DNA from 3 places in the Neobacillus oceani genome. Region 1 is predicted to be linked to each of the others. Evidence: a T-box and tRNA genes for the amino acid it is inferred to sense, from the RefSeq annotation. Region 1 holds a T-box; the other regions hold tRNA genes.
What was found. The T-box of region 1 lies ahead of ileS (isoleucine--tRNA ligase). A T-box ahead of a tRNA ligase gene usually reads a tRNA of that ligase, here a tRNA-Ile.

Region 1 (4,233 bases):
CAAGAGCGCGAAAAGTGGAACAGACAAAAGAATTAGAAATCCTGCTTTTCTCATTAATGCCTCCCGGAGTTTGAGAATTAAGTGCTTTTAATAATTTCAAAAACCTTTCTTGTCGTGGCAACCGAGGCAGGGACAAGGATAACGATCGATACAAAAATCTGCCCCATCACCAATACGTGTAGAAAAGATGAATCCAACAACATTCCAATACGCCTATAAAAGAAACTGAAAACATTAAAGTAAGTTACAAAAAAGATTAGTATAAAGAAATAATAGATCAGTTTTTTTGCCATTTTGAATTTCGGCCCCTCCACTTTTTTCCCTTAGTTAATTTCGTAAACAAGCCACTCCGATAGCTTCCCGCCCATTTTTTCGTACAGCGATTGGGCTACCAGGTTGTCTTTTGCGGTTTCCCACGTCATGGACGCGAAGCCGTTTTCCCGGATGTACTCCAAACTAGCTTGAAATAGCTTTTCTCCAACCTTTTTGCCTCTTGCTTTTGAAACAACAAACAAATCATTCAGGATTGCCTGTCTTTTTACCTTTAGGGAGCTGAAGGTAAAATACAAAGTGGCGAAGCCGATTAACTCCCCATTTTCCTCTGCTACAAACTGAAGCCCACTCACAGGCGCCTCAAGTAAATGAGTGATTAAGCCCTTTAACCTTTCCTCACCTGGATCCGGCTGCTTATAAAAATCAACAATGTACTGCTTCATTAATTCATAAAGTCCGCCAACATCTTGTGCCGTTGCCGGCCTAATTTCTATAGTTCTATTCACACGGTTTCTCTCCCAACGGTAGATTTTTATAAATCAAATGCAACAACGCAGCAATGCCCATCAACCGTCCCGATTAACGAGCTATCTTTGCAAGAGGGGTTTATGTTTTTAAAATTCGAATGCTCCGCTCATGCCTATACCTATCCCGGAGACGTGACATAAAGTATCCTATCTTCGTTCAAAGGTGGTGTTGTTCATGTTCGGTTATGGAGGTTTTGGTTATGGAGGTTATGGTTACGGCGGCTGCGGTTACGGTTATGGTGGTTTCGCGCTAATCGTTGTTCTTTTCATTTTATTAATTATCATCGGCGCCACAATTTGGTACTAATCTGTTTCCAAAATCAAGCACCCTAGCCGTACATCCATCCATAATCCTTAAACCGTATCAAAAGCGTTTTCACCAACCTCACTATTCTACTTTCTTTGCGCTGAGACCTACGCAATCTCGGCGTTTTTTTACGAAAACCACTATCTAACTCCCCAAAAAAGGCTTCCCGAAACATTCATATCCCCTTTGGAAATCACATTTTCCTAATTTTAACATAAAATACAATTAATCGTTGCCGTTTAAATTAATATCTTGACGGTTCAACCTCAAGTTGTTACAATTAATTCCAATAAAAGCATACAAATTCGTTGATGAGAAAAAGTAGCGTTTCGTCTTGATCCACAGAGAGCCGGCACTTTGGTGCAAGCCGGCGTTTGAGTGATGCGTGAATATCCTCTCTGAGAAGCCAGGCTGAACATGCAGTAAGCCTGGACGGGAGTCCGCCGTTACAAGGAACGCGTATGATTGTACGTTGCTAAGTGCTATTGATCGGATCAATAGAATTAGGGTGGTATCGCGGTTAACCCCGTCCCTTGCTTGGGATGGGGTTTTTTGTGTGCTTTTAGAATAATTTTTTTAAAAAAAGGAGCGATATCGATGAACTCTAATGAAAAGCAGGAATCTGTTGTTGGGCGTGAGGAACGGATCCGAAACTATTGGACGGAAAAGGATACCTTCAAGGAATCGGTTCGGCTGAGGCAAAGCGATACACCGTTCGTCTTTTACGAAGGGCCTCCGACAGCCAATGGACTTCCGCACGTTGGCCACGCCTTTGGACGGACAATTAAGGACGTGGTCGCCCGCTACAAGACGATGCAGGGATTTCTCGTTGAACGAAAGGCTGGTTGGGATACACACGGGCTTCCCGTCGAGCTTGGGGTCGAAAAGCAGCTTGGCATCTCCGGCAAGCAGGAAATCGAAAAGTATGGGGTTGAGGATTTTATAAAAAAATGCAAGGAGAGCGTGTTCACGTACGAGAAAAAGTGGCGTTCTTTTACAGAGGAATTGGGCTACTGGGTCGATATGGACCATCCATATTTAACGTTGAGCAACGAGTATATCGAAAGTGTTTGGAACATCCTGAGCAAAGTCCATAACGACGGCCTATTGTATAAAGGCCACCGTGTTTCCCCCTACTGCCCGAGCTGCCAGACTTCGTTAAGCTCGCACGAGGTTGCGCAGGGATATAAGGATGTAAAGGATTTATCGGCGACGGTGAAATTCAAGCTGCAAGATCGAGATAATGAATTTTTCCTTGGCTGGACGACTACGCCATGGACGCTACCAGCAAATGTGGCTCTGGCCATGAATCCTGAATTGGCGTATGTCCGGGCACAAAAGGATGATAGGGTCTATGTTGTCGCAAAATCGCTTGCTGAAAAGGTACTAGGGGGTTACGAGCTGCTGAGTGAGCATAATGGCCGGGAATTTGAAGGGACCTGTTATGTTCCACCCTTCAATTATGCCGATGTCGAGAAAGGCCACGAGGTTGTAATGGCGGATTATGTGACTGAGGACAGCGGGACCGGGATTGTCCATATTGCCCCGGCTTACGGCGAGGATGACTATAAAACTGTTCAGCAAAATGGTTTTTCCTTTATCAATGTGGTTGATGCGCGCGGCTGCTATACGGCTGATGTGACGGACCTCGCGGGTAAATTTGTTAAGGATTGCGATGTCGAGATCATCAAAATGCTCGCCGAACGGGGAACCCTTTTTCATAAAGAGAAATACGAACATAGCTATCCACACTGCTGGCGCTGCGACTCTCCTCTGCTTTACTATGCGACCGACAGCTGGTTTATCAAGATGTCTGCGTTGAAGGAAAAAATGCTCTCCAACAATGCCGGAGTCAATTGGTATCCTGACCACATTAAAGAGGGCCGGTTCGGGAACTTCCTTGAAAACCTTGTTGACTGGAACATCAGCCGGAACCGGTATTGGGGAACGCCATTAAATGTTTGGGTGTGTTCAACTTGCGGGCATGAGGAAGCGCCCGGCAGTATCGCCGCCCTCCAAAAACTCTCGGCAACTGATGTGCCGGACGAAATCGAGCTTCACAAGCCGTATATTGACGATGTCCAATGCATATGCCCTACATGCAGCGGGGCCATGTCCAGGACTCCTGAAGTCATCGATGTGTGGTTTGATAGCGGTTCGATGCCGTTTGCCCAGTACCATTATCCGTTTGAAAACAAGGAGAAATTTCATTCTCAGTTCCCGGCGGATGTTGTTATCGAGGGAATCGACCAGACAAGAGGATTCTTCTATAGCCTCTTGGCGGTTTCGACTCTTTATACAGGAAAAGCGTCTTATAAAAACGTGTTGTCGCTTGGCCATGTCCTTGATGAACACGGCCAGAAAATGTCCAAGAGCAAAGGGAATGCGCTCGACCCTGATGACCTTATGAAGGAGTACGGAGCGGATGCCCTCCGCTGGGCGTTCCTAGTTGATAGCTCGCCGTGGAATCCGAAGCGATTTTCTAAAAAGATTGTCCAGGATGCCAAATCCAAACTCGTTGATACACTGGACAATACGTATAAATTCTTTGCCCTGTATGCGAAAATCGACGGCTTCTCCTATAATCCGGACCGTACAGGCAGGCGGACAATATTGGATCAATGGGTGCTTTCAAGGCTGAATCGGACAGTCAGGGAAGTTAATACTCATATGGACCGGTTCCAATTCACCCAAGCTGCCCGGGAGATTGCTGCTTTTGTTGACGAACTGAGCAATTGGTACGTACGGCGGTCGCGAACGAGATTTTGGGCGAGCGGACTTTCGGAGGATAAGGTTGGTGCCTATTCAACACTTTTTGAAACACTGAGTACACTCAGCCGCCTGCTAGCTCCATTTGTCCCGTATGTTGCGGAAGATATCCATTTGAAGCTGCACCAGGAAAGTGTCCACCTTCAGGAATATCCAAAGGCCAATCTTTCAATGTTTGCTCCGGAGCTGGAGGAAGATATGCAGGCTGTTTTGAAAATTGTCGAGCTTGGCCGCAGCATCCGCAATGCCCGCAATCTGAAGGTTAAGCAGCCTTTGCAGCAGCTCATTGTGTGGCGTAAGGATGGAGAACGTGCTTTGGACGGCTATACTGGCATCATCAAAGATGAGCTTAATGTG
Region 2 (4,233 bases), 760 kb from region 1:
CTCGGCTTAGGTCCCGACTAACCCTGAGCGGACGAGCCTTCCTCAGGAAACCTTAGGCATTCGGTGGATGGGATTCTCACCCATCTTTCGCTACTCATACCGGCATTCTCACTTCCAAGCGCTCCACAGGTCCTTCCGGTCCTGCTTCAACGCCCTTGGAACGCTCTCCTACCACTGACATCGAAGATGTCAATCCACAGCTTCGGTGATACGTTTAGCCCCGGTACATTTTCGGCGCAGAGTCACTCGACCAGTGAGCTATTACGCACTCTTTAAATGGTGGCTGCTTCTAAGCCAACATCCTGGTTGTCTAAGCAACTCCACATCCTTTTCCACTTAACGTATACTTTGGGACCTTAGCTGGTGGTCTGGGCTGTTTCCCTCTTGACTACGGATCTTATCACTCGCAGTCTGACTCCCACGGATAAGTCTTTGGCATTCGGAGTTTGTCTGAATTCGGTAACCCGATGGGGGCCCCTAGTCCAAACAGTGCTCTACCTCCAAGACTCTTACAACGTGAGGCTAGCCCTAAAGCTATTTCGGAGAGAACCAGCTATCTCCAGGTTCGATTGGAATTTCACCGCTACCCACACCTCATCCCCGCACTTTTCAACGTACGTGGGTTCGGTCCTCCATCCAGTGTTACCTGGACTTCAACCTGGACATGGGTAGATCACCTGGTTTCGGGTCTACGGCCACATACTCATTCGCCCTATTCAGACTCGCTTTCGCTGCGGCTCCGCCTCTTCGGCTTAACCTTGCATGGGACCGTAACTCGCCGGTTCATTCTACAAAAGGCACGCCATCACCCATGAACGGGCTCTGACTACTTGTAGGCACACGGTTTCAGGATCTCTTTCACTCCCCTTCCGGGGTGCTTTTCACCTTTCCCTCACGGTACTGGTTCACTATCGGTCACTAGGGAGTATTTAGCCTTGGGAGATGGTCCTCCCGGATTCCGACCGGATTTCACGTGTCCGGCCGTACTCAGGATCCACTCAGGAGGGAACGAAGTTTCAGCTACAGGGCTTTTACCTTCTCCGGCAGGCCTTTCCAGGCCTCTTCGCCTACCCCGTTCCTTTGTAACTCCATGTAGAGTGTCCTACAACCCCGGAAGGCAAGCCTTCCGGTTTGGGCTATGTCCCGTTTCGCTCGCCGCTACTTGGGGAATCGCGTTTGCTTTCTCTTCCTCCGGGTACTTAGATGTTTCAGTTCCCCGGGTCTGCCTTCAATACCCTATGGATTCAGGTAAAGATGCCACCCCATTACGGATGGCGGGTTTCCCCATTCGGAAATCTCCGGATCAAAGCTCACTTACAGCTCCCCGGAGCATATCGGTGTTAGTCCCGTCCTTCATCGGCTCCTAGTGCCAAGGCATCCACCGTGCGCCCTTTCTAACTTAACCTAAAAGGTCATTCCACTCTGTTTACCAGAGAGAAAACTAAAATGGCGATCACTCGGTTCTTCTTGGTTACTTCTTCTTAACATTATCCAGTTTTCAAGGAACGAAGTTCGTCATAAAGACGATTGGTGGAGCCTAGCGGGATCGAACCGCTGACCTCCTGCGTGCAAAGCAGGCGCTCTCCCAGCTGAGCTAAGGCCCCATATTATAGAACATGAATGGTGGGCCTAAATGGACTCGAACCATCGACCTCACGCTTATCAGGCGTGCGCTCTAACCAGCTGAGCTATAGGCCCACATCATTATTCAAGAAGGATTGCTCCCTCAAAACTAAACAAACAAGCAGTCAACTTACGGACCAAGAGGTCCGCATTCCGATTGCCCGAAGGCAATATCCTTAGAAAGGAGGTGATCCAGCCGCACCTTCCGATACGGCTACCTTGTTACGACTTCACCCCAGTCATCTGTCCCACCTTAGGCGGCTGGCTCCTTGCGGTTACCCCACCGACTTCGGGTGTTACAAACTCCCGTGGTGTGACGGGCGGTGTGTACAAGGCCCGGGAACGTATTCACCGCGGCATGCTGATCCGCGATTACTAGCGATTCCGGCTTCATGCAGGCGAGTTGCAGCCTGCAATCCGAACTGAGAATGGTTTTATGGGATTGGCTCCACCTCGCGGCTTCGCTGCCCTTTGTACCATCCATTGTAGCACGTGTGTAGCCCAGGTCATAAGGGGCATGATGATTTGACGTCATCCCCACCTTCCTCCGGTTTGTCACCGGCAGTCACCTTAGAGTGCCCAACTGAATGCTGGCAACTAAGATCAAGGGTTGCGCTCGTTGCGGGACTTAACCCAACATCTCACGACACGAGCTGACGACAACCATGCACCACCTGTCACTCTGTCCCCCGAAGGGGAACGTCCTGTCTCCAGGAGTGTCAGAGGATGTCAAGACCTGGTAAGGTTCTTCGCGTTGCTTCGAATTAAACCACATGCTCCACCGCTTGTGCGGGCCCCCGTCAATTCCTTTGAGTTTCAGCCTTGCGGCCGTACTCCCCAGGCGGAGTGCTTAATGCGTTTGCTGCAGCACTAAAGGGCGGAAACCCTCTAACACTTAGCACTCATCGTTTACGGCGTGGACTACCAGGGTATCTAATCCTGTTCGCTCCCCACGCTTTCGCGCCTCAGCGTCAGTTACAGACCAGAGAGCCGCCTTCGCCACTGGTGTTCCTCCACATCTCTACGCATTTCACCGCTACACGTGGAATTCCGCTCTCCTCTTCTGCACTCAAGCCCCCCAGTTTCCAATGACCCTCCACGGTTGAGCCGTGGGCTTTCACATCAGACTTAAGAGGCCGCCTGCGCGCGCTTTACGCCCAATAATTCCGGACAACGCTTGCCACCTACGTATTACCGCGGCTGCTGGCACGTAGTTAGCCGTGGCTTTCTGGTCAGGTACCGTCAAGGTACCGGCAGTTACTCCGGTACTTGTTCTTCCCTGACAACAGAGCTTTACGACCCGAAGGCCTTCTTCGCTCACGCGGCGTTGCTCCGTCAGACTTTCGTCCATTGCGGAAGATTCCCTACTGCTGCCTCCCGTAGGAGTCTGGGCCGTGTCTCAGTCCCAGTGTGGCCGATCACCCTCTCAGGTCGGCTACGCATCGTCGCCTTGGTGGGCCATTACCCCACCAACTAGCTAATGCGCCGCGGGCCCATCTGTAAGTGACAGCCGAAACCGTCTTTCAGCTTTCCAACATGTGTTAGAAAGGATTATCCGGTATTAGCTCCGGTTTCCCGAAGTTATCCCAGTCTTACAGGCAGGTTGCCCACGTGTTACTCACCCGTCCGCCGCTAAAGTTCCAAAAGCAAGCTTTTGAAACTTCCGCTCGACTTGCATGTATTAGGCACGCCGCCAGCGTTCGTCCTGAGCCAGGATCAAACTCTCCAAAAAAGAGTATGAGTTTAGCTCATAAAGTTACGTTGGCTAGTGATCCGAAGATCACTATATTATTGTTTGTTGACGCTTGTTTGTTTAGTTTTCAAAGAGCAATTGTCGCCCAACAGCGACTTTAATAATATATCATATCAGCTGGTTAACGTCAATACTTTTTATTAAATATTTAACTTCTCAGTGTTAATAACTCAAGCCGACCTTTGTGATTATATCAGCAACCCGGCAAACAGGCAATACCTTTTAAAACAGAAAGTTATTTCTGATAATTCCTTTAAAAAGTTATTGAAAAACGGGAAGCCATAATCCGGCTTCCCGCTTTAATTTAGCATTTGACGCTTATTCTTCGCCGCTCTCTTCTTCTGGATCTTGGTCCAGGCTTCCTGCAGGCTCATCCAATTCGACAACCTCAGTTACGACAATATCTTCATCTGTATGCGTAGCTTCAACTGCTGCACCGGATTCGTCTTCGGGCTTTTCTTCTTCCCTTTCTACTTTCGCAACCGTTGCCACACTTTCATTATCTTTAATGTTGATCAGCTTGACACCGATTGTGTTCCTTCCTACCTTCGATATGCTGTCAACCGGGATACGGATAAGCACCCCGCTAGTTGTAATGAGCATAAGGTCTTCCTCACCCGTAACAGTTTTCATTGAAACGAGTTCACCGTTCCGTTCAGTTACGTTTGCTGTCTTAATACCTTTTCCTCCACGGCCCTGGATACGGTATTCGGCTGCGGCAGTCCGCTTTCCATATCCTTTGCTTGTTACGACAAGCACATCCGTGCCTTCTTCAAGGACTTCCATCCCGATGACTTCATCATCAGGATCAAGCGTAATTCCTTTTACGCCTGTTGCGGTCCTTCCCATTGTCCTTA
Region 3 (4,233 bases), 790 kb from region 1:
ATAGAAAAATTACATTAAGGCGTTAAGTGAAGGAACTCCCGGTCTTTTTTGTGGAACTTGTACATATAATTTAGTACGAGTTTCCCGAGGAAGGGGAGTTTTTTATTGGAACCGATTTATGTTATTTCCATATTGGGGGGCTTGATCATCCTGCTCCTTATAGCTGGTGCGCCGATGAAGCCAGCCAAGCTGCTGGGGCAGACTGCGATAAAGCTTGTGATTGGTGCTCTTCTTTTGTTCTTTTTGAATACAGCTGGAAACCAGTTTGGTATTCACATTCCAATCAACCTGTTTACAACATCCATTGCAGGTTTTCTTGGAATTCCGGGCTTGGCAGCCCTTGTTGCGGTTGATATAATTGTAATTGGCTAATGCAAAAGCTTTATAAAAAAGAAATCCATAGTAAAAGGCGGATTTCTTTTTGTGTTTTTGATGGATTTAATTGGATTTATTTTCCGGGGATAAAAAACAAAAAAAGGGTTGACCAAATTATCGAAGCCCTGTAATATAGTAAAAGTCGCCGCTGAACAAAACGGCGGAATCAAAAAAAAGTTGTTGACTTTTCTTGATGCGAAATGTTATACTAATATAGTCGCTTTTGGGCGATGTGTATGAAATTGCTCTTTGAAAACTAAACAAACAAGCGTCAACAAACAATAATATAGTGATTTTCGGATCACTAGCCAACGTAACTTTATGAGCTAAACTCATACTCTTTTTTGGAGAGTTTGATCCTGGCTCAGGACGAACGCTGGCGGCGTGCCTAATACATGCAAGTCGAGCGGAAGTTTCGAAAGCTTGCTTTTGGAACTTTAGCGGCGGACGGGTGAGTAACACGTGGGCAACCTGCCTGTAAGACTGGGATAACTTCGGGAAACCGGAGCTAATACCGGATAATCCTTTCCAACTCATGTTGGGAAGCTGAAAGACGGTTTCGGCTGTCACTTACAGATGGGCCCGCGGCGCATTAGCTAGTTGGTGGGGTAATGGCCCACCAAGGCGACGATGCGTAGCCGACCTGAGAGGGTGATCGGCCACACTGGGACTGAGACACGGCCCAGACTCCTACGGGAGGCAGCAGTAGGGAATCTTCCGCAATGGACGAAAGTCTGACGGAGCAACGCCGCGTGAGCGAAGAAGGCCTTCGGGTCGTAAAGCTCTGTTGTCAGGGAAGAACAAGTACCGGAGTAACTGCCGGTACCTTGACGGTACCTGACCAGAAAGCCACGGCTAACTACGTGCCAGCAGCCGCGGTAATACGTAGGTGGCAAGCGTTGTCCGGAATTATTGGGCGTAAAGCGCGCGCAGGCGGCCTCTTAAGTCTGATGTGAAAGCCCACGGCTCAACCGTGGAGGGTCATTGGAAACTGGGGGGCTTGAGTGCAGAAGAGGAGAGCGGAATTCCACGTGTAGCGGTGAAATGCGTAGAGATGTGGAGGAACACCAGTGGCGAAGGCGGCTCTCTGGTCTGTAACTGACGCTGAGGCGCGAAAGCGTGGGGAGCGAACAGGATTAGATACCCTGGTAGTCCACGCCGTAAACGATGAGTGCTAAGTGTTAGAGGGTTTCCGCCCTTTAGTGCTGCAGCAAACGCATTAAGCACTCCGCCTGGGGAGTACGGCCGCAAGGCTGAAACTCAAAGGAATTGACGGGGGCCCGCACAAGCGGTGGAGCATGTGGTTTAATTCGAAGCAACGCGAAGAACCTTACCAGGTCTTGACATCCTCTGACACTCCTGGAGACAGGACGTTCCCCTTCGGGGGACAGAGTGACAGGTGGTGCATGGTTGTCGTCAGCTCGTGTCGTGAGATGTTGGGTTAAGTCCCGCAACGAGCGCAACCCTTGATCTTAGTTGCCAGCATTCAGTTGGGCACTCTAAGGTGACTGCCGGTGACAAACCGGAGGAAGGTGGGGATGACGTCAAATCATCATGCCCCTTATGACCTGGGCTACACACGTGCTACAATGGATGGTACAAAGGGCAGCGAAGCCGCGAGGTGGAGCCAATCCCATAAAACCATTCTCAGTTCGGATTGCAGGCTGCAACTCGCCTGCATGAAGCCGGAATCGCTAGTAATCGCGGATCAGCATGCCGCGGTGAATACGTTCCCGGGCCTTGTACACACCGCCCGTCACACCACGGGAGTTTGTAACACCCGAAGTCGGTGGGGTAACCGCAAGGAGCCAGCCGCCTAAGGTGGGACAGATGACTGGGGTGAAGTCGTAACAAGGTAGCCGTATCGGAAGGTGCGGCTGGATCACCTCCTTTCTAAGGATATTGCCTTCGGGCAATCGGAATGCGGACCTCTTGGTCCGTAAGTTGACCGCTTGTTTGTTTAGTTTTGAGGGAGCAATCCTTCTTGAATAATGATGTGGGCCTATAGCTCAGCTGGTTAGAGCGCACGCCTGATAAGCGTGAGGTCGATGGTTCGAGTCCATTTAGGCCCACCATTCATGTTCTATAATATGGGGCCTTAGCTCAGCTGGGAGAGCGCCTGCTTTGCACGCAGGAGGTCAGCGGTTCGATCCCGCTAGGCTCCACCAATCGTCTTTATGACGAACTTCGTTCCTTGAAAACTGGATAATGTTAAGAAGAAGTAACCAAGAAGAACCGAGTGATCGCCATTTTAGTTTTCTCTCTGGTAAACAGAGTGGAATGACCTTTTAGGTTAAGTTAGAAAGGGCGCACGGTGGATGCCTTGGCACTAGGAGCCGATGAAGGACGGGACTAACACCGATATGCTCCGGGGAGCTGTAAGTGAGCTTTGATCCGGAGATTTCCGAATGGGGAAACCCGCCATCCGTAATGGGGTGGCATCTTTACCTGAATCCATAGGGTATTGAAGGCAGACCCGGGGAACTGAAACATCTAAGTACCCGGAGGAAGAGAAAGCAAACGCGATTCCCCAAGTAGCGGCGAGCGAAACGGGACATAGCCCAAACCGGAAGGCTTGCCTTCCGGGGTTGTAGGACACTCTACATGGAGTTACAAAGGAACGGGGTAGGCGAAGAGGCCTGGAAAGGCCTGCCGGAGAAGGTAAAAGCCCTGTAGCTGAAACTTCGTTCCCTCCTGAGTGGATCCTGAGTACGGCCGGACACGTGAAATCCGGTCGGAATCCGGGAGGACCATCTCCCAAGGCTAAATACTCCCTAGTGACCGATAGTGAACCAGTACCGTGAGGGAAAGGTGAAAAGCACCCCGGAAGGGGAGTGAAAGAGATCCTGAAACCGTGTGCCTACAAGTAGTCAGAGCCCGTTCATGGGTGATGGCGTGCCTTTTGTAGAATGAACCGGCGAGTTACGGTCCCATGCAAGGTTAAGCCGAAGAGGCGGAGCCGCAGCGAAAGCGAGTCTGAATAGGGCGAATGAGTATGTGGCCGTAGACCCGAAACCAGGTGATCTACCCATGTCCAGGTTGAAGTCCAGGTAACACTGGATGGAGGACCGAACCCACGTACGTTGAAAAGTGCGGGGATGAGGTGTGGGTAGCGGTGAAATTCCAATCGAACCTGGAGATAGCTGGTTCTCTCCGAAATAGCTTTAGGGCTAGCCTCACGTTGTAAGAGTCTTGGAGGTAGAGCACTGTTTGGACTAGGGGCCCCCATCGGGTTACCGAATTCAGACAAACTCCGAATGCCAAAGACTTATCCGTGGGAGTCAGACTGCGAGTGATAAGATCCGTAGTCAAGAGGGAAACAGCCCAGACCACCAGCTAAGGTCCCAAAGTATACGTTAAGTGGAAAAGGATGTGGAGTTGCTTAGACAACCAGGATGTTGGCTTAGAAGCAGCCACCATTTAAAGAGTGCGTAATAGCTCACTGGTCGAGTGACTCTGCGCCGAAAATGTACCGGGGCTAAACGTATCACCGAAGCTGTGGATTGACATCTTCGATGTCAGTGGTAGGAGAGCGTTCCAAGGGCGTTGAAGCAGGACCGGAAGGACCTGTGGAGCGTTTGGAAGTGAGAATGCCGGTATGAGTAGCGAAAGATGGGTGAGAATCCCATCCACCGAATGCCTAAGGTTTCCTGAGGAAGGCTCGTCCGCTCAGGGTTAGTCGGGACCTAAGCCGAGGCCGAAAGGCGTAGGCGATGGACAACAGGTTGATATTCCTGTACCACCTCTTCATCGTTTGAGCAATGGGGGGACGCAGGAGGATAGGGTAAGCGCACTGTCGGATATGTGCGTCTAAGCAGTTAGGCTGGAAAGCAGGCAAATCCGCTTTCCGTGACGGCT

Region 2: it has a tRNA-Ile gene. The T-box ahead of ileS (isoleucine--tRNA ligase) is inferred to sense a tRNA for this amino acid. The anticodon was not compared.
Region 3: it has a tRNA-Ile gene. The T-box ahead of ileS (isoleucine--tRNA ligase) is inferred to sense a tRNA for this amino acid. The anticodon was not compared.

What each region holds. Positions count from the first base shown of each region.
Region 1 covers NZ_CP143543.1:3,825,522-3,829,754, forward strand. Annotated here, with positions in the region: gene V1499_RS19410 (hypothetical protein) at 1-54, opposite strand, end outside; gene V1499_RS19415 (GNAT family N-acetyltransferase) at 324-779, opposite strand; gene V1499_RS19420 (YjcZ family sporulation protein) at 976-1,107, shown strand; T-box leader at 1,407-1,644, shown strand; gene ileS (isoleucine--tRNA ligase) at 1,705-4,233, shown strand, end outside.
Region 2 covers NZ_CP143543.1:8,683-12,915, reverse strand. Annotated here, with positions in the region: rRNA gene V1499_RS00055 (23S ribosomal RNA) at 1-1,405, opposite strand, end outside; tRNA gene V1499_RS00050 (tRNA-Ala) at 1,529-1,604, opposite strand; tRNA gene V1499_RS00045 (tRNA-Ile) at 1,622-1,698, opposite strand; rRNA gene V1499_RS00040 (16S ribosomal RNA) at 1,804-3,355, opposite strand; gene gyrA (DNA gyrase subunit A) at 3,695-4,233, opposite strand, start outside.
Region 3 covers NZ_CP143543.1:41,699-45,931, forward strand. Annotated here, with positions in the region: gene V1499_RS00195 (YaaL family protein) at 1-26, shown strand, start outside; gene V1499_RS00200 (pro-sigmaK processing inhibitor BofA family protein) at 106-372, shown strand; rRNA gene V1499_RS00205 (16S ribosomal RNA) at 717-2,268, shown strand; tRNA gene V1499_RS00210 (tRNA-Ile) at 2,374-2,450, shown strand; tRNA gene V1499_RS00215 (tRNA-Ala) at 2,468-2,543, shown strand; rRNA gene V1499_RS00220 (23S ribosomal RNA) at 2,667-4,233, shown strand, end outside.